DNA from 4 places in the Streptomyces sp. BRA346 genome. Region 1 is predicted to be linked to each of the others. Evidence: riboswitches for the same ligand, from Rfam matches in the RefSeq annotation. Region 1 holds a riboswitch; each other region holds the start of a gene.
The links. A riboswitch is a leader RNA that binds a small molecule or an ion and turns the genes downstream of it on or off. The one in region 1 is predicted to bind cyclic di-AMP.
Positions count from the first base shown of each region.

Region 2: another riboswitch for cyclic di-AMP. It lies ahead of LCH29_RS19150 (M23 family metallopeptidase); the one in region 1 lies ahead of LCH29_RS37340 (M23 family metallopeptidase).
Region 3: another riboswitch for cyclic di-AMP. It lies ahead of LCH29_RS26245 (NlpC/P60 family protein); the one in region 1 lies ahead of LCH29_RS37340 (M23 family metallopeptidase).
Region 4: another riboswitch for cyclic di-AMP. It lies ahead of LCH29_RS15865 (transglycosylase family protein); the one in region 1 lies ahead of LCH29_RS37340 (M23 family metallopeptidase).

Region 1 covers NZ_JAIWIH010000044.1:33,583-38,333, forward strand. The annotation lists gene LCH29_RS37335 (aldo/keto reductase) at 118-1,074, opposite strand; gene LCH29_RS37340 (M23 family metallopeptidase) at 1,232-2,395, opposite strand; cyclic di-AMP (ydaO/yuaA leader) riboswitch at 2,407-2,537, opposite strand; gene LCH29_RS37345 (PP2C family protein-serine/threonine phosphatase) at 2,802-4,079, opposite strand; gene LCH29_RS37350 (hypothetical protein) at 4,238-4,621, opposite strand.
Region 2 covers NZ_JAIWIH010000014.1:99,287-104,037, reverse strand. The annotation lists gene LCH29_RS19165 (bifunctional acetate--CoA ligase family protein/GNAT family N-acetyltransferase) at 1-512, opposite strand, end outside; gene LCH29_RS19160 (HPr family phosphocarrier protein) at 713-994, shown strand; gene LCH29_RS19155 (GntR family transcriptional regulator) at 1,110-1,907, opposite strand; gene LCH29_RS19150 (M23 family metallopeptidase) at 2,118-2,912, opposite strand; cyclic di-AMP (ydaO/yuaA leader) riboswitch at 2,927-3,088, opposite strand; gene LCH29_RS19145 (M16 family metallopeptidase) at 3,314-4,723, opposite strand; gene LCH29_RS19140 (M16 family metallopeptidase) at 4,720-4,751, opposite strand, start outside.
Region 3 covers NZ_JAIWIH010000023.1:101,105-105,855, reverse strand. The annotation lists gene LCH29_RS26260 (NlpC/P60 family protein) at 1-213, opposite strand, end outside; gene LCH29_RS26255 (hypothetical protein) at 445-798, shown strand; gene LCH29_RS26250 (L,D-transpeptidase family protein) at 942-1,667, shown strand; gene LCH29_RS26245 (NlpC/P60 family protein) at 1,732-2,913, opposite strand; cyclic di-AMP (ydaO/yuaA leader) riboswitch at 2,922-3,144, opposite strand; gene pcrA (DNA helicase PcrA) at 3,313-4,751, shown strand, end outside.
Region 4 covers NZ_JAIWIH010000011.1:27,839-32,589, forward strand. The annotation lists gene LCH29_RS15855 (cytochrome P450 family protein) at 263-1,507, shown strand; gene LCH29_RS15860 (transglycosylase family protein) at 1,622-2,611, shown strand; cyclic di-AMP (ydaO/yuaA leader) riboswitch at 2,866-3,033, shown strand; gene LCH29_RS15865 (transglycosylase family protein) at 3,040-3,714, shown strand; gene eno (phosphopyruvate hydratase) at 3,855-4,751, shown strand, end outside.

The sequences.
Region 1 (4,751 bases):
ACCGGCGGTTGAGGCGCGCGCAAGACAGTGACACGCCGACAACGCGGCGTGTCGCTGTCCGTCCCGCGCCTCAACCCCCGGAAGCCCACCGTTGGCGCTGGCGTCGTGGCCCGGGGGTCAGACCGAGGCGGACGTCAGGAGGTCCAGCTCGGGCTGGGTGAGCTGGAGGTCGACCGAGGCCAGCAGGGCCGGGAGTTGGGCGGGGACGCGGGCGCTGGCGATGGGGGCGACCACGGTCGGCTGGGCGGCGAGCCAGGCCAGGGCGACGGAGGCGTGGTCGGCGTTGTGGTTGGCGGCCACGTCGTCGAGGGCGGCGAGGACCTTCTGGCCGCGCTCGGTCTCCAGGTGCTGGGCGGCGCCCGTGGAGCGGGCGCTGTCGACCGTGGTGCCGGGGCGGTACTTGCCGGTGAGGAAGCCGGAGGCGAGCGCGTAGTACGGGAGCGTCGCCAGGCCGTGGCGGGCGGCGACGTCGGCCAGTTCGCCTTCGTAGGTGTCGCGCGAGACCAGGTTGTAGTGGGGCTGGAGGGCGACGTAGCGGGCCAGGTTCTCCTGGGCGGAGAAGGTGAGGGAGGCGTCCAGGCGCTTGGCGGAGATGTTGGAGGCGGCGATCTCGCGGATCTTGCCCGCCTTCACCAGCTCGTCGAGGGTGGAGATGATCTCCTCGACCGGAACCGAGGTGTCGTCGTAGTGGGTGTAGTAGAGGTCGACGTAGTCGGTGCCCAGGCGCTGGAGGGACTCGTCCAGGCCGGACTTGATGGCGGACGAGGAGAGTCCGCGGGGTTCCGGCAAACCGGCGCCGACCTTGGTGGCGAGGACGATGTCGTCGCGGTTGCCGCGGGAGGCGAACCACTTGCCGAGGATGGTCTCGGACTCGCCGCCCTCGTTGCCGGGTGCCCAGGCGGAGTAGACGTCCGCGGTGTCGATGAAATTGCCGCCCGCCGCCACGTAGGCGTCGAGCACCTCGAAGGATTCGGCCTCGTCGGCCGTCCAGCCGAAGACGTTGCCGCCCAGGGAGAGCGGGAAGACGGACAGGCTGCCGATGTTCTTACGGGTGTCCTTGCGGGTCTCAGTCATGCGTCACTACAACGCGCAGGAGGGAGGGGGTTATTCCGTCGGAGGCCGCAGCGGAGGCCGCGGACAGAGAACCGGCGGCCCTGGCGTCAAGGGGGGAGAGAGCGCCAGAGCCGCCGGAACGATGGGCCGTCGCCGCGGCGACGGCCGGATCAGGGGGTCACGGGTTCAGCCCGTGGTCGCGCAGCCAGGGCATCGGGTCGATCGGCGAGCCGCCGCCCGGCCGGACCTCCAGGTGGAGGTGGGGGCCGGTGACGTTGCCGGTGGCGCCGACGCGGCCGATGGTCTCGCCCGAGGACACCTTGCCCGAGGTGACGACCATGGACGACAGGTGGCAGTACCAGATCTCGGTGCCGTCATCGAGCGTGAGCACGATGCGGTAGCCGTACGATCCGGCCCAGCCCGCCTGGGTTATGGTGCCGCCGCTCAGCGCCTTGACCGGGGTGCCGGTCGGGGCGGCGAAGTCCTGGCCGGTGTGGTCGGCGGACCACAGGTCGCCCGCCTGGCCGAAGCCCGCGGTCAGGGTGTACGAGGCGACGGGGAGGGTGAACCCGCCGGCGGCCTTGGCGCGGCGCTCGGCGGCGGCCTTCGCTGCGGCCTCCTTCTCGGCCTCCGCCTTCGCCTTGGCGGCGGCCTCGGCGGCCTTCTTCTTGGCGGCGGCCTCGGCCTTCTTCTGCTCCGCCAGGTCGCGGGCCTTGGCGGCGGCCTTCGCTGCGTCGTCGGCGGCGGCCTTGGCGGCGGCGCGCGCCTCGCTCTCGCGTCTGTCGTCCTCCGCCGCGGTCTGCTGGCTCTCGGCCTGCCGCAGGATGCGGGTGCGCAGCGCCTCGCCCGCCTCGGCGCCGCTGGTGGTGAGGCCGGTCGCGGTGGTCTGGGCGGAGTCCTGGTCGTCGGCCATCAGGGAGCCGATGCCGGGCAGGTCCTTGGCGGCGGGCAGCTGGGCCTTGACCTCGTCGGCGACGTGGGCGAGGTCCGGCATGGAGATCGGGACGGTCGGCCGGTCCTTGGCACTCGCCATGCCGCCCGCGCCGACCGCCGCGATGACGCCGACGCCGAGGACGGCGCCGCTGCGGGCCATGGTCCCGCCGCGCTGCTTGCCGACGCGGTGCCGGCCGCGGAGCGGAGCGATGGACTCCTCGGTGGGGTTCCACTCGTCCCAGACGGCTTCCTTGCCCAGGGGCGGCTCATCCGCTTCGGCTCCGAGGCCGACCGTGGGGCGGGCGCCGGCTCCGGCGTCGAAGCCGACTCCGTACGCGGTCGCGGTGCCGGGACCCGTACCTGATGAGCGGTACGGAGCTTCGTCCAGTACGGACCTGTTGGACGCCACCGGGGCGCACTCCTTTCCTTCCCTCTCGCCTACCGGGTTAGCTGACGGGTTCGGAGCAGGAAGGTCTCCTACGGGTCAGGTTCGACCCGATTCACCCCAAGGTGGTGGTTCCCCGGTTCCCTGGTGCTGGTGGTGCCTGGTGCTACTGGTGGTGCTGGCGCGCTGCACGTACGGGATTCGGCGACGGCGCACGGTGCCGCCTCTGCGACGGCTGTGCCGACCGCGCTGCGTTATCGAACGTTAATAGAGAGCGCGACATGATTCCAAGCTCTTCTGAAGAATCCGCGTAGCTTTGGCATGAACTTAGTAACCAAGGATGGACAGATGGGGGCGTTTCACCCCGGTTGAAAAGGGATGGTAAAAACCTCCGGCGGGCTGATCGTGTGTCAATCGTTATGCACGGGCGTCACGGTTGGCTACGGTCCGTGTCCGGAGCGGGGGTCGTGATTCCGTTCGTTCCGGGCGGGCGCCGGACCGCGAGCAGCGCCATGTCGTCCGAGGTCTCCCCGCCCGCGTGCAGCGCGACGTCCTCCACCAGCGCGTCGAGCAGCCCGCCCGGCCCGGTGAAGCGGCGGCCGCGCAGCCGCTCCTCGGGGACGTAGAACGTGCCGTGCCGGTCACGGGCCTCGGTCACCCCGTCCGTGAACAGCAGCAGCATCGCGTCCTCGGGGAACCGCAGCTCCGTCACCCGGTCGGGCCACGCGCCCAGTTCGCCCATCCCCAGCGGCAGCGCGGCCGTCTCCGGCTCCAGGCGGCGCACCGCGCCGTCGCCGGGCAGCAGCAGCGGCGCCGGGTGGCCGCGGTTGATGAGGCGGAGGGTGGAGTCACCGCGCGGGATCTCGCCGAGGACGGCGGTGGTGAACCCCTCGAACGCCTCCAGCTCGGCCCGTCGCGCGCCCTCGCGCCGCAACGCCCGCTCCAGGCGCCCCGCGAGCCCCTCCAGCGTCGCCTCCTGCTCCGCGGCCTCCCGGAAGGCACCAATGAGGACCGCGACGACCTCCACGGCCTGGAGCCCCTTGCCGCGGACGTCCCCGACGATCAGCCGTACGCCGTGCGGGGTGTCCTGCACCGCGTACAGATCGCCGCCGATCGCGGCGTACCGCTCGGCCGCCACATAGCGCGCCGCGACGTCCAGCCCGGCGATACGGGCGGGCGGTACGGGCAGCACGGCCCGCTGCGCCGCCTCCGCAATGCCGCGCGCCGAGGCCAGCCGCCGGTCGCCGCGGCGGACGACGCGGTTGATCACGAGCGCGAGCAGGGCGACGGTTGCCACGGTGGCGATCTCGGTCGCGGCCTGGGTCGGGTCCCGTACGCCGTGCAGCTCCGCCAGCAGGCAGACGGCGGTGAGGGCGAGCACCGTGGTGACGATGGTCGGCCGCAGCGGGAAGAGGGAGGCGGCGACCAGCGGGGCCGCGGCGAAGAAGGGGGAGGCGGTGTACGGGGCCGGGGCGGCGAGGTCGAAGGCGATGCCGCCGAGCAGGAGGACGGCGGGGGTCCAGCGGGCCAGCCGGCGCCCCGAGGATGCCTGGAGGGCCTCCTCTGCCGTGACGAGTCCGGCGGCCGCGCCCGAGGAGTCGGCGGCGGGCGTACGGGCGCCCGGACGAGCCCTGCTCCCTCGCACCCGCGCCACCGGCCTGTCTCGCTTTCCCTGGTTCGTGACCCCGTCGGTCCGTGACTCCGTCATCAGGCTTCCGGGTGCCGGGCCGCCGTGCGAGTCGATCGCGGCCATGTGGGTGCGTCGCCAGGTGCGTCACGCGACAGCCCCGGACGCACCACGGCCCCGGATGGCAGGCATCCGGGGCCGCAGGGGAAGCCGTGGCATCCGCCAGGGCTCAGTAGGCGTCAGCCGCGGCCGTAGCCGCCGCTGTAGCCACCGCCGTTGGCGAGGGCGATGTTGGTGCAGTTGCTGCCACCGGTGATGTCGCCCGAGCTGGCGAGCCCGCCGATGTTGGTGACGAGGCCGGTGGACGTGTCACAGTCGTTGGACTGAACGGCCGCCGTGCCGTTGGTGTAGTTGAGGCAGTTGCTGGCGAACGAGATGTCACCCGTGGTGGCGCCCACAGCGGTGTTGACGATGGGGCCGATGGCCGTGTCACACGAGTTGGTCTGGACCGCCCCGAAGGGGTCGAAGCCGCCGTACCCGTGGGCGGACGCTCCACCCGCGCTCCCCAGGACCAGGGCGCCTGCCGCCACGGTCAGGACAGCAACCTTCTTTCCGATGTTCACGAGATTTCCTCCAGAAGAGCCGAATCCGCGGAAAACCACACGTTGCGATTCAACGAAAGGACAACCGCGACATCAGGGAGGCGCGCACGCACTTCACCCGATGGGCCCACTGTCGGATCATTCGGAACTC
Region 2 (4,751 bases), on a different contig from region 1:
TTGATCATCTTGGTGTTGGCGGGCAGCACCTCGGCGGCGAAGCGGCGGATCCCGCGCTCGCGGGCGACGGCCCCGATGTGTTCGAGGAGGGCCGAGGCCACGCCGCGGCCCTGGTGGGCGTCCTGGACCAGGAAGGCGACCTCGGCCTCGTCGGCGGGGGGCCGGTCGGCGTCGCCCTCACCGGGTGGCGGGAGGTGGGCGGGCAGCCCGTCCTCGTCGATGCGGTCGTAGCGGACGGTGGCGATGAACTCGCCCCCGACGGTCGCCGCGAGGCCGACCCGGTCGACGTAGTCGTGGTGGGTGAAGCGGTGGACGTCGCGGTCGGAGAGCCGGGGGTAGGGCGCGAAGAAGCGGTAGTACTTCGACTCGTCCGAGACGTGTTCGTAGAAGCTGACCAGGCGCTGCGCGTCATCGGGCGTGATGGGGCGGATCTGCGCGGTACCACCGTCCCTGAGCACCACGTCGGCCTCCCAGTGGGTGGGGTACGCGTGATGATCCGACGGGCTCGGCATGGGGACAGGGTACGGGCTGAAGTCCGGGACGCAGAGGTCCGCATGGCGGACACCCTTGCGTGAACGGGGGGTGTCGAGGGAAAGTCCGTATCGGACCTGTTCGGACATGACTGGACCCACTCGGGCCCCGACCCGGGCGAGACCGGACACCGTATGATCTGGTCTAGACAACAGCACCCGCAGATCTGAAGGGCAACACCATGGCTGAGCGCCGCGTCAACATCGGCTGGGCCGAGGGCCTGCACGCCCGCCCGGCGTCGATCTTCGTCCGTGCGGCGACCGCCGCCGGCGTCCCCATCACGATCGCCAAGGCGGGCGGCGCCCCGGTCAACGCCGCTTCCATGCTCGCCGTGCTCGGCCTGGGCGCTCAGGGCGGCGACGAGGTCGTGCTCGCCTCCGAGGCCGACGACGCGGAGGTCGCGCTCGACCGTCTGGCGAAGCTGGTGGCCGAGGGCCTTGAGGAGCTTCCGGAGATCGTCTGATTCCGTCCGAATCACATTTCGGCGCGGCGGGGCCGCGGTGAACCATTACGGGTCACCGCGGCCCCGTTGTTTTTTCGCATCCCGAATTCCATTGAGCCGCATTAGCGGACGGCTGTTAATTCCGGCCGCTCGCCGTGTTTACGGAATGTTTCGAAGTTCTCACCTGGGACCCGTTTCGCAATCGGTATTCGGCCAGCGAGCGTTCGGTGTGCGCGGCGGCGAGCGCCCGCGCCCGGTCGGCGTCGCCGCGCGCGACCGCGTCCACGATCGCCCCGTGCTCCGCCCAGGACTCGACGGCGCGCACCGACGGGTCGGCGCCCCCGGTCGCCCCCGGTAGGCCCGGCGCGGCCTGTACGGGCTGCATGGACTGGACCACCTGCGCGGCCTGCCGGGCCGGGTCCGACGCGTACACCCACGCCGTCTTGCGCCGCAGCTGCACCAGCATTCCCGCCAGGCTCGGGCTGCCGGACGCCTGGGCGAGCGTCTCGTGGAACCAGTCGCCCAGCGAGCGCAGCTCGCCCAAGCGGCCGCGCTGGGCCCGCTCCTGGCCGAGCCGGACCAGACCGCGCAGCACCTTCAGATGCCCCTCGGTGCGGCGCTGGGCGGCCCTGGCGGCGCCCAGCGGCTCCAGCAGGGCCCGGATGTCCAGGAGGTCGGCCGCCTCCTTCTCGGACGGCTGGGCGACGCACGCGCCCGCATGCCGCCGGGTCGTGACGAAGCCCTCGGACTCCAGGGTGCGCAGCGCCTCGCGGACGGGCACCCGGGAGACCCCGTAGCGCCGGGCGAGCAGCTCCTCGGTCAGCCGGCTGCCGGGCGGATAGGTACCGGAGATGATGTCGTCACGGATCGCCGTGCACACCGCATGCGCCGAAATCCGGCGACCGCCCTGGAGTGCGGCCGTATCCCCGTTCACTTCCGGTCCCGCATTGTCGAACCTCCGCCTCAACCCCGCGAAACGCATCCGATTGACGCGTGTTCAGCGACTCTATTCGAAGCCGCCGGGATTTCCGATGGGCGAAGGCAATTCAGGGATATTTTTTGGTCACAGTGGAGCGTCCCGGCCGGGTAACGCCGAAGGCCCCGTCCGGAGCGGACGGGGCCTTTCGACAGGAGCGGCGACGGGTCAGAGGTTGACGCCGTGCGAGCGCAGGTAGGACAGCGGGTCCATGTCCGAGCCGTACTCCGCGGTGGTGCGGGCCTCGAAGTGCAGGTGCGGGCCGGTGACGTTGCCGGTGGCGCCGGACAGGCCGATCTGCTGGCCGGGGGTGACCTTCTGGCCGACCGAGACACCGATCGAGGAGAGGTGGCCGTACTGGGTGTAGGTGCCGTCGTTCATCTTGATGACGACGTTGTTGCCGTACGAGCCGCCCCAGCCCGCCTCGACGACCTCGCCCATGCCCACCGACTGCACCTCGGTGCCCGTGGAGGCGCTGAAGTCGATGCCGGTGTGGCTGCCGGAGGACCACAGGCCGCTGGACGCCTGGTAACCGGTGGAGACGGAGGAGCCCTCGACGGGCGACACGAACGTGTTGAGGCGCTTGCGCTCCTCCTCGCGCGCGGCGCGCTCCTTGGCCTCGCGCTCCGCCTTGGCCTTCTTCGCGGCCGCCTCGGCCTTCCGCGCGGCCTCCTGGCGGGCCACGGCCTCGGCCTTCGCCTTGGCGGCGGCGGCCTCGGCGGCGCTCTCCTGGGACTGGGCCTGCGCGTCGATCTGGTCGGAGAGGCCGTCGCCGATCACCATCGCCTGGCGGAGACCGGTGTCCTGGGGAGACGGCGTCTCGCCGGTCGCGGCGAGGGCCGGGCCGGCGATGCCGGCGACGACGCCCGAGGCGACCGTGGTGATGCCGGCGATGTTCGCGCCGGTACGGACGGCGGTCTGGCTGGGACGTCGGTGCTTCCCTGCGGCACGGGTGAACGCCATGTGGTGGCGCACTCCTTTCCTTCCTTCTCGCCTACCGGGTTAGCTGACGGGTTCGGAGCAGGAAGGTCTCCTACGGGCCCCTCCCCCGGCCGGGGAAGGCGTCCGATTCACCCCAGGGACGTTTGGGTCCCCGGCTCCCCTGGCACTCGCACCATGGGACTCGGCGATGACTGTCCGTGCCGCGGGTGCGGCGGGTATCCGGCGAACAGCCGCACTGACGCTAAACGGGCCGCGTTTCGATCACCAAACGGTTACGGGTTTTTGTTGTTCTCGCCACAAACCAAACGCCCCTCATATCGGGCATAAGGGAGGACCCTGGCGTCTCGCTTGACGCCAGGGTCCTTGTTCTGATGGTGCGTTGAGCCGGGCCCCGGAACATCTCGGGCCCGGCGGAGAGCGGTTCAGCCGGTGATGACGCGCACCTCTCCGATGCCGAGCGCCCTGACCGGCTCCTCGATCTTCGAGGCGTCACCCACGAGCACGGTCACCAGCCGGTCGGCCGGGAAGGCGCTCACGACCGCCGCGGTCGCCTCCACCGTCCCCGCCTCCGCGAGCCGGGCGTACAGCTGCGCCTGGAAGTCGTCCGGCAGGTGCTGCTCGACCTGGTCGGCGAGCGTGCCCGCGACAGCGGCGGCCGTCTCGTACTTCAGCGGGGCGACGCCGACGAGGTTCTGCACGGCGACATCGCGCTCGGCGTCCGTCAGCCCCTCCTCCTTCAGCGTCCGCAGCACCGTCCACAGGTCGTCCAGCGCCGGGCCGGTGACCTCGGTGGCCACCGAACCGCTGATCGCCAGCAGCGAGGCGCCCGCCGAGCCGCCACCGGCCGGCGAGGGCGGCGTGGAGCGCAGCACCTGGCCGAAGGCGCGCACCCCGTAGGTGTAGCCCTTCTCCTCGCGCAGCACCCGGTCCAGCCGGGAGGTGAGGGTGCCGCCCAGGCAGTAGGTGCCGAGCACCTGCGCGGGCCAGACGCGGTCGTGCCGGTCGGCGCCGATGCGCCCGATGAGCAGCTGGGTCTGGACCGCGCCGGGCCGGTCGACGATCACCACACGACCGGTGTCGTCGGCGATGATCGGCGGGACCGAGCGCTGCGGGGCCGGGCCGCCGGTCCAGGCGCCGAGGGTGTCGGCGAGCGCCTGGTCGAGGTCGACACCGGCCAGGTCGCCGACGACGACCGCGGTCGCGGTGGACGGCCGGACGTGCGCCTCGTAGAAGGCGCGCACCGCCGCGGCGTCGATGCCCTCGATGGTCTCCTCGGTGCCCTGGCGCGGCCGGGACATCCGCGACTCGGCCGGGAACAGCTCCTTGGCCAGAGCCATGGAGGCACGGCGGGCCGGGTTCGCCAGCTCGTGCGGGATCTCGTCCAGTCGGTTGCGCACCAGCCGCTCGATCTCGCCGTCGGGGAAGGCGGGGGCGCGCAGCGCGTCGGCGAGCAGGCCGAGCGCCTTGGGCAGCCGGGAGACCGGCACCTCCAGGGAGACCCGGACGCCGGGGTGGTCCGCGTGGGCGTCCAGGGTGGCGCCGCAGCGCTCCAGCTCGGCGGCGAACTCCTCGGCGGTGTGCTTGTCGGTGCCCTCGGACAGGGCGCGCGCCATGATCGTGCCGACGCCGTCCAGACCGGCCGGTTCGGTGTCCAGCGGGGCGTCGAGGTTGATCTCCACGGCGACGACCTGCTGGCCGGGGCGGTGGCAGCGCAGCACGGTGAGCCCGTTGGACAGCTCACTGCGCTCCGGCGCCGGGAAGGCCCACGGCTTGGGGGCGCCGCCCTGCGGCTGCGGGTGGAAGGTCATGGTGGCGGTGACGGCGTCGCTCACTGGGCCGCCTCCCCTTCTGCGTCGGTGT
Region 3 (4,751 bases), on a different contig from region 1:
CTTCTCGGTGGCCTCCTCCGCCTCCCGCTCGTACGCCGCGACCTTCGCCTTCACCTGGTCGGGCGTCAGACGGGGCTCGGCGTGCCCGATGCCCGGGAGGGCGGTCGCGGAGGCGACGCCCGCGAGGGCGAGGGTCGCGGCGGTGCGGAGGGTGGTGCCGGTGAGCGACGAGCGGTGCCGCTGCTTCGGCTTCGTGGGGGGCTGCGGCGCCACTGTGGCGGTTCACCTTTCGTGGGGGGTGTGCTTCTTGGAGGGGAAGCTAGGCCGGTCGGCGGCGCGGCGCGCTGAGATGACCGGAGGTGGACGGATTCGTCCCCCCGGTGGCGCCTGCTGATCACGGGGGCGGTGCGGGGTGGGCGGGATCGGGGCGGCTGTGACCGATGTGCCGATCGGGGTGTACCCGGGTGACTGGCGGTGATATGAGCGGCGCTAGTCTCCGGTGCCATGGACGTACTCATCAATGTGTTCGTCGGCCTGCACATCGTCGGCATCGCCGCCCTGCTGGGAGGCTTCCTCTCCCAGCTCACGGCGATACGCGGGGACGGCGCGCGGATGACGCCGGGGATGCTGCACGGCGCGCTGACCATGCTGGTCACGGGGGCGGCTCTGGTCGGGCTGAACCAGGCGGACGATCAGACGGTCAACAACATCAAGATCGGCGTCAAGCTGGCGCTGCTGATCGTGATCCTGGGCCTGGTGTACGTGAAGCGGGACGAGGAGAAGGTGGAGCCCGCGGTCTTCAGCGCGGTCGGCGCGCTGACGACGGTGAACATCTTCATCGCCGTGCTCTGGACCTGATCCGCTGACGCCCCATCCGTGCTCCGGCTGGGCCAACTCGGGGGCGGGAAGGGGCGGAATGGGGGAAATCGCACCTGTAAGCGCAACCCGACGCACTCTTCGACTGTCTTACCCGTCAAGGGCAAGCCCGGAGGGAGCGCGCAATGGGGGTAAAGGCAGGGTTCGGGGCGTGGCGGGCATGGCGCCGCCGTACGGCGGTCGCCTTGGGCATGGCGGGCATGGTGGTGCCGCTGTCCGTCGCGCTCGGTACGGCACCGGCGCAGGCGGCGACGGCGTGCACGGCGAGCACCGGTCCGTATCAGAGGCAGGTCGAGAAGTTCCTCGGCCGTCCCGTCGACGGTCGGCAGTCCTCGGGGGACTGCCGCGCGACGCAGAGATTCCAGATCAACCACGGCATCAGCCCGACCATCGGCTACGCGGGCCCCGTCACCTGGGGCGTCATGAAGCTGATCAACGCGCAGTACGCGGCGGGCCGTAACCCCAACGCGGCGCGCAAGTGCCCCACCAACAAGGGCCGTATCGCCTGCGTCGACCTCACCCGGCAGCTCAGCTGGGTGCAGGACGGTTCGCGGCTGGTGTTCGGGCCGGTGCCGGTGCGCACCGGGCGGGACAGGTACGAGACCCGCACCGGGCTGAAGCAGATCTACTGGCGGCACAAGAACCACTGGTCGACGATCTACCACGTGGCCATGCCGTACAGCCAGTTCTTCGACGGCGGCCAGGCGTTCCACTCCATCGCGGGAAGCGTATGGTCGCCGCCCGGCTCCCACGGCTGCGTCAACATGCGCTCCGGTGACGCGCAGAAGTACTGGAGCCTGTTGCGGAACGGCGACGACGTGTACGTGTACGGGCGCAAGCCGGGCACGTGATCCGGCCGGTGTTCACGGTGTGAGCGGCGGCTGCCCGATCGGGCATCGGGCAGCCGCACTGCGGCTACGCGGGCCGCACGCTCCCGTAGATCGGCATCTCGGTGATCGGCGCCTTCTTCACCACGTCCCCCGGCTTCGGCGCGTGGATCATCATCCCGTCGCCGATGTAGAGCCCGACGTGGCTGATGTCGTCGTAGAAGAAGACGAGATCACCGGGCTCGAGGTCGGAGGTCGAGACGCGCGTACCGGCCTTCACCTGGTCCCATGTGGTGCGCGGCAGGGAGACACCGGCGGCCTTCCACGCGGCTTGGGTGAGCCCCGAGCAGTCGTAGGAGTTGGGCCCGGTCGCGCCCCAGACGTACGGCTTGCCGAGCTGGGACTCCGCGAAGTCGATCGCCTTGGCCGCCTTGGTGCCGTTCGTGGCGGTGGACGAGCCGGATGAGCTGCTTCCGGAACCGGAAGAGGAACCGCCGCTCGACTGCTGATCCTGTTCCTGCTGCTTCTGCTGGGCCGCGGCCTCCCGCTGCTTCTCGGCCAGCTCGGCCGCCTTGCGCCGCGCCTCCTCGGCCTTCTTCTTCTCGATCGCCGCCAGCCGCGCCTTCTCCTTGGCGGTCAGGTTCGCCAGCAGCCGCCGGGCCTGCGCGAGCTTGTCCTGGACGGCCTTCTTCTTGGTCTTCAGCTCTCGCTGGGTCTCGGTCAGCGACTCCAGACTCTTGGCGGCCTCGCGGCGCTCCTTGGCGGCCTTCGCCGCCTGCGTCTGGAAGTCGTCGACGGCCCGCTTCTGCGAACCGGCCATCCGGTTCATCAGATGCGACTGGTCGAAGAGGTCCTGCGGGTCGTTGGAGAACAGCAGGCTCGCGGCGCTCGAGGTCATGCCGCCGTTGCGGTACTGGGCCGCGGCGTAGGTGCCGAGCGTGCGGCGGGCCTCGTTGAGCTTCTCCGTGTTCTCGGCGACGTCGTCCATCATCCGGTTGACCTTGGTGCGCTGCTGCTCGGAGCGCTCCTTGGCGGCGTTGTAGTGCTGGGTGGCGGTTTCCGCCTGGTGGTAGAGGGTGTCCACCTTCTCCTTGACCGCCTCGATCGACTGCGTGGTGCCGGGCTTGGGGTCGCCCGGCGCGGCGTTCGCGGTCTGGGAGAGGAGGGTGACGGAGGCGAGGGCGGCGGTGGTGAACCCGACGGCCGTACGGCGCCCGGTGGAGGAGGCGGCGGTGGGTATTCGGGTCCGCGGCTTGCGGTGCGACGCCAAGGGAGGCGACTCCTTCCGTGGACCGCCTACCGGGTTAGCTGTCGGGTTCGGGCGATACGGAAGGTTGCCCTACGGCCTCTGCGGACGGACGACATGTCGTACGCGTCGTACCGCCGCTCGGGCCGATTCACCCCGGTGTTGTCGGGCCCCTCCTCCCCGAAGGGGGGCGAGGAGGGCGGGTCCCCGGCTCCGGGCGCCTTGCGACACGGACGGACTCGGCGGAGGCTGCCCGGGCCGGCGCGGTTCGCCGACGGGTCTACGGGCCGCCTGAGGGAGGACGGTAGCCAACTCGTGGGGCTCCTGTGAAGGCTGGTGGTCGATATGCCCGAAACCGTTTCGTGACATCCATACGCAGTCCATGCGTAGGCTGTCAGTGCGGCGCCCTAAACTCGGTGAGCGATGAGCAGCCTCTTTGATGACAGCTTCCTGGCGAATCTCGGGCCTCCGGAGGAGGAGCCCCCGCCGCCCGAGGATTCCGCACACCCGGGTCACGCCGGCGGTTCGGACGGTTCAGGTGGCGAGGAGGTGCCGCACCACCTCTTCACGGGCGCATTCGACGCGCCGGTGCCCAGCGGGACCAGAGACGCGCATTACCGGAACGGCGCGGCCCGCCCCGCCGTCGACCCCGCTGCGCTGCTGGAGGGGCTGAATGAGCAGCAGCGGGCCGCCGTGGAGCACACCGGCTCGCCGCTGCTGATCGTCGCGGGGGCCGGGTCCGGCAAGACCCGGGTGCTCACCCACCGCATCGCGTATCTGCTCGGCACCCGCCATGTGCACCCCGGCCAGATCCTCGCCATCACCTTCACCAACAAGGCGGCGGGCGAGATGAAGGAGCGGGTCGAGGAGCTGGTCGGCCCGCGGGCGAACGCGATGTGGGTGATGACGTTCCACAGCGCGTGCGTGCGCATCCTGCGCCGCGAGTCGAAGAAGCTGGGCTTCACCTCATCGTTCTCGATCTACGACGCGGCCGACTCGAAGCGGCTGATGGCGCTGGTGTGCCGGGATCTCGATCTCGACCCGAAGAAGTTCCCGCCGAAGTCGTTCAGCGCCAAGATCTCCAACCTGAAGAACGAGCTGATCGACGAGGAGACCTTCGCCGGTCAGGCGGCGGACGGCTTCGAGAAGACGCTCGCCGAGGCGTACGCGATGTACCAGTCGCGGCTGCGCGAGGCCAACGCCCTCGACTTCGACGACATCATCATGACCACGGTCAACCTGCTCCAGGCGTTCCCGGACGTCGCGGAGCACTACCGCCGCCGCTTCCGGCACGTCCTGGTCGACGAGTACCAGGACACCAACCACGCTCAGTACACGCTGGTGCGCGAACTGGTGGGCACGGACACGGACGAGGTGGCGGCCGGTGAGCTGTGCGTCGTGGGCGACGCCGACCAGTCGATCTACGCGTTCCGGGGCGCCACGATCCGTAACATCCTCCAGTTCGAGGAGGACTACCCGGACGCGCGGACGATCCTGCTGGAGCAGAACTACCGCTCCACGCAGACGATCCTGAGCGCGGCCAACGCCGTCATCGAGCGGAACGAGAACCGCCGCCCGAAGAACCTGTGGACCGAGGCGGGCACCGGCGCCACCATCACCGGCTACGTCGCCGACACCGAGCACGACGAGGCCCAGTTCGTCGCCGACGAGATCGACCGGCTGACGGACGCGGGGGACGCCCGGGCCGGGGACGTCGCGGTGTTCTACCGCACCAACGCCCAGTCCCGTGTCTTCGAAGAGATCTTCATCCGGGTCGGGCTGCCGTACAAGGTCGTCGGCGGGGTCCGCTTCTACGAGCGCAAGGAGGTCCGCGACGTCCTCGCGTACCTGCGCGTGCTGGC
Region 4 (4,751 bases), on a different contig from region 1:
GCCATCCCCGCATTTTGCCTCATTGGGCGACGTCAGCGCATGTTCCGCAGGTCGGAGTGGTGGGCGCCGCGGGCCGTTCCGGGCGATGGTCGCAGCCGTCAGATATCGGGCATTCACCGCGCACTGTGAGCGCATCGTGGAGGGTGTGTGGAGAAGGTCGTCGAATTACTTCGACATTAATTGGCGTTACTTTCGCGTTATGGATTTACTTCCGATAAGTGGCGTATCGGAATCCACGGGTCGCGGCCGGTATCGTCGGGGCGTGTCCGATCAGCCCTGCCCCGCCTCCGCTCCCACCCTCTTCACCTGGGAGTTCGCCACTGATCCCTACCCCGCATACGCCTGGCTACGCGAGCACGCCCCGGTGCATCGCACCACGCTCCCCAGCGGGGTCGAAGCCTGGCTGGTGACCCGCTACGCCGATGCCCGTCAGGCCCTCGCCGACGCCCGGCTCTCGAAGAACCCCCAGCGGCATAGTGAGTCCGCTCACGCCCGGGGCAAAGTGGGCATCCCGGGCGAGCAGCGCGCGGATCTGATGACACATCTGCTCAATATCGATCCCCCGGACCACACCCGGCTGCGGCGGCTGGTGTCCAAGGCGTTCACCCCGCGCCGCGTTGCCGCGTTCGCCCCGCGGGTGCGCGAGCTGACCGACGACCTCATCGACGCCTTCGCGGACCGGGGAGAGGCGGACCTCATCCACGAGTTCGCCTTTCCTCTCCCCATCTACGCGATCTGCGATCTGCTCGGCGTTCCGCGCGAGGACCAGGACGACTTCCGGGACTGGGCCGGAACGATGATCCGGCACGGCGGGGGCCCGCGCGGGGGAGTGGCCCGCGCGGTGAAGAAAATCCGCGCCTATCTGGCCGAGTTGATTCACCGTAAGCGCGCCGCGCTCGGCAACGACTTGATGTCGGATCTGATCCGGGCCAGCGACCACGGTGACCATCTCACCGAGAACGAGGCCGCGGCGATGGCCTTCATCCTTTTGTTCGCGGGTTTCGAGACCACCGTCAATCTGATCGGCAACGGCCTCTACGCGCTGCTGCGCCATCCCGGGCAGCGGGCCCGGCTGCACGGGGCATTGGAAGAAGGGGACGAGGAACTGCTCGCCACCGGGGTCGAGGAACTGCTGCGCTACGACGGCCCGGTGGAGATGGCCACCTGGCGGTTCGCCACCGAGCCGGTGACCATCGGCGGGCAGCACATCGCCGAGGGAGAGCCGGTGCTGGTGGTGCTCGCCGCCGCCGACCGCGACCCCGAGCGCTTCGCCGACCCCGACGTGCTCGACCTCGCCCGCACCGACAACCAGCACCTCGGTTACGGCCACGGCATCCATTACTGTCTGGGTGCCCCGCTGGCCCGCCTCGAGGCGCAGACCGCGCTCGCCACCCTGCTGCGCCGTATCCCGGATCTCCGGCTCGCGGTGGAGCCGGACGACCTGCGCTGGCGTGGCGGGCTCATCATGCGCGGACTGCGCGCCCTTCCGGTGACCTGGGGAAAGTGACATCCGGTCAGCCATGTGACCGTGACGTGACCTGAGATACACCGGCTTGTGATGATCGTGTGGCGTCGCTATGTTCAACCGACAAACCGAGCCCCCACACGAGAGGCGATTCGCATGCTTTCCGGGAACGGACGTCACCGCCGCCCCCGCCAGGCTCCGGCCATCGTCGTCGCGGCGGGGGTGACCGGCGCGAGCATCGCCCTCCCGCTCTTCGGAGCGACCGGCGCCCAGGCAGCCCCCGCCTCCACATGGGACCAGGTCGCCGAGTGCGAGAGCGCCGGGATGTGGAGCGCCAACGAGGGCAACGGCTTCTACGGCGGCCTGCAACTGACCCTCGACATGTGGAAGAAGTACGGCGGCACCAGCTACGCCCCGCGGCCCGACCTCGCCAGCCGCTCCCAGCAGATAGCCGTCGCCGAGTCGATCCTCGGCGACCGCGGCCCGGACGCCTGGCCCAGCTGCGCGCTGAACGCCGGGCTGACCGACGGCGGCGACGCCCCGGACGTGAACCCCGGCAGCACGGCGCGCCCCTCCCAGCAGGACGACGCGGAGCGCGAGGACCGTGACCGGTCCGACGCCCGGGACCGTGGCGCTCCGTCCGGCAAGACGCCGGACGCCTCCGACGCCTCCGACGCGCCCACCGGGCCGGAGCGGCCCGAGCACTCGGCCACGCCGGGCGACTCGAACGACTCGAACGACTCGAACGACTCGGACGACGCGAACGACTCCGACGGCTCGAACGGCGGCGCGTCCTCCCCGTCCCCTTCTTCCGGTGCGCCGTCCCCCGGCGCGTCCGACCCCTCGCCGACCCCCTCCTCCACCGAGCGCGGCTCCGAGGGCACCTCCGGCGCCCGCCGGGGCGAACGGGACACGGGGCAGCGGCCGAGCGACCACGCCTCGCGCGGCGGTGCCGACAGGGCGGAAAACCCCACGGATGGCGGCTACACGGTGCGTCCGGGTGACAACCTTTCAGCAATCGCCGAAAAGCAGGAATTGGGCGCCGACTGGCGTCGGCTCTACGAGTCCAACGAAAACCTCATCGGAACCGACCCGGATCTCATTCTCCCTGGTCAGCGACTTGATCTCACCATCAGGAGCCGGTAGTTCGGGGTGATTTGCCCGATCTGGAACCGGTGAGACATACCTCTCGTCACATTTTCCGGGGCGTCCGAGGTGTCCGGTCTCTCCGCACCCGGCCCCACCTGCGCCGATGTGGGCCGAGTGAGATCGATAACAGCCCTGTTCACTGGGATAAGGGTGTTTGAACGTTTCCCGCACGTGTGTTTAACGTCTTTCCGCTCGCCACCGCGAGCACCGTCGACCGTCACGCCGAGTCCTGCCGGCGGTCGTCCGGTACCGACGCGCCAGCGCCGAAGGCAGGAGCGGGGGACCCAAGGTAAGTGCCGGGAGGCCAGCAAGATCGGCCGAGCGGCTAGGGGTGAAGCAGGGTGCGGACCCCCGCACCCAGCCGGGCAACTCACGCCCGAACCCGACAGCTCACCTCGTAGGCGTCGGTGAGGAAACGAACGAACATGTCCAACGCTCAGGGCAAGCACCGTCGTCCTTCCAAGGCCACTCGTTTCGCAGCGCTCGCCGGCCTCGCCGGAGCCGCCGTGGCCACCCCGCTCATCGGTGCGACGTCCGCCTCTGCCGCCACCACGTCCCAGTGGGACCAGGTCGCGCAGTGCGAGTCCGGCGGCAACTGGTCGATCAACACCGGCAACGGTTACTACGGCGGCCTTCAGTTCTCCTCCTCCACCTGGGCCGCGTACGGCGGTACCGCCTTCGCACCCACCGCCGACAAGGCCGGCAAGGCCCAGCAGATCCAGGTGGCCGAGAAGGTCCTGGCCAGCCAGGGCAAGGGCGCCTGGCCGGTCTGCGGCAAGGGCCTGACCAGCGGCGGCGCCCCGTCCGCCCCGGCGCCGTCCACCCCGTCGCAGAGCCAGTCCGACTCCTCGCAGTCGGCCCCGTCCGCCAAGCCGAAGGCCGCGCCCCGCAGCGCGCCCGAGCACGCCGCGCGCGCCGAGACCCGCGGCCCGATCAAGAAGGGCGACGGCGAGTACAAGGTCAAGTCCGGTGACACCCTTGGCAAGATCGCCAAGACGGAGGACGTCAAGGGCGGCTGGAAGAAGCTCTTCGAGCTGAACAAGAACGTCATCCAGAAGGCCGACCTGATCTTCCCCGGCCAGCAGCTCCACCTGAGCTGAGCAGCCACACCGTAGTCAACGAGGGGGTGTCTTTCGGGTCAGGCCGGATCAGAGGCATGATCCGGAAGACGCCCCCTGGCCCCGGCCGGGTGCGCCGCCCCCACGGTGCACCCCGCCGGGGCTTCGGTGCGGTTAGGCTCATGCTGCTACCGAAGACCCATACGAAGGAGAACCTCGTGCCGTCCATCGACGTCGTCGTAGCTCGCGAGATCCTCGACTCGCGAGGCAATCCCACGGTCGAGGTCGAGGTCGGCCTCGACGACGGCAGCACCGGCCGTGCCGCCGTCCCGTCCGGCGCCTCCACCGGCGCCTTCGAGGCCCTCGAACTCCGTGACGGCGACAAGAACCGCTATGGCGGCAAGGGCGTGGAGAAGGCCGTCCTCGCCGTCATCGAGCAGATCGGCCCCGAGCTGGTCGGCTATGACGCCACCGAGCAGCGCCTGATCGACCAGGCGATGTTCGATCTGGATGCCACTCCGGACAAGTCCTCGCTCGGCGCCAACGCCATCCTCGGCGTCTCCCTCGCCGTGGCGCACGCCGCCTCCGAGGCGTCCGACCTGCCCCTCTTCCGTTACCTCGGCGGCCCGAACGCGCACCTGCTGCCGGTCCCGATGATGAACATCCTCAACGGCGGCTCGCACGCCGACTCCAATGTGGACATCCAGGAGTTCATGATCGCGCCGGTCGGCGCGGAGTCCTTCTCCGAGGCCCTGCGCTGGGGTGCCGAGGTCTACCACACCCTGAAGGGCGTGCTGAAGGAGCGCGGCCTGTCCACCGGTCTCGGTGACGAGGGCGGCTTCGCGCCGAACCTCGACTCCAACCGGGACGCCCTCGACCTGATCGTCGAGGCCATCAAGAAGGCCGGCTACCAGCCCGGCCAGGACATCGCGCTCGCGCTCGACGTCGCCGCCTCCGAGTTCCACAAGGACGGCGTCTACCAGTTCGAGGGCAAGGCCCGCACCGCGTCCGAGATGACCGCGTACTACGCCGAGCTGGTCGAGGCGTACCCGCTGGTCTCCATCGAGGACCCGCTGAAC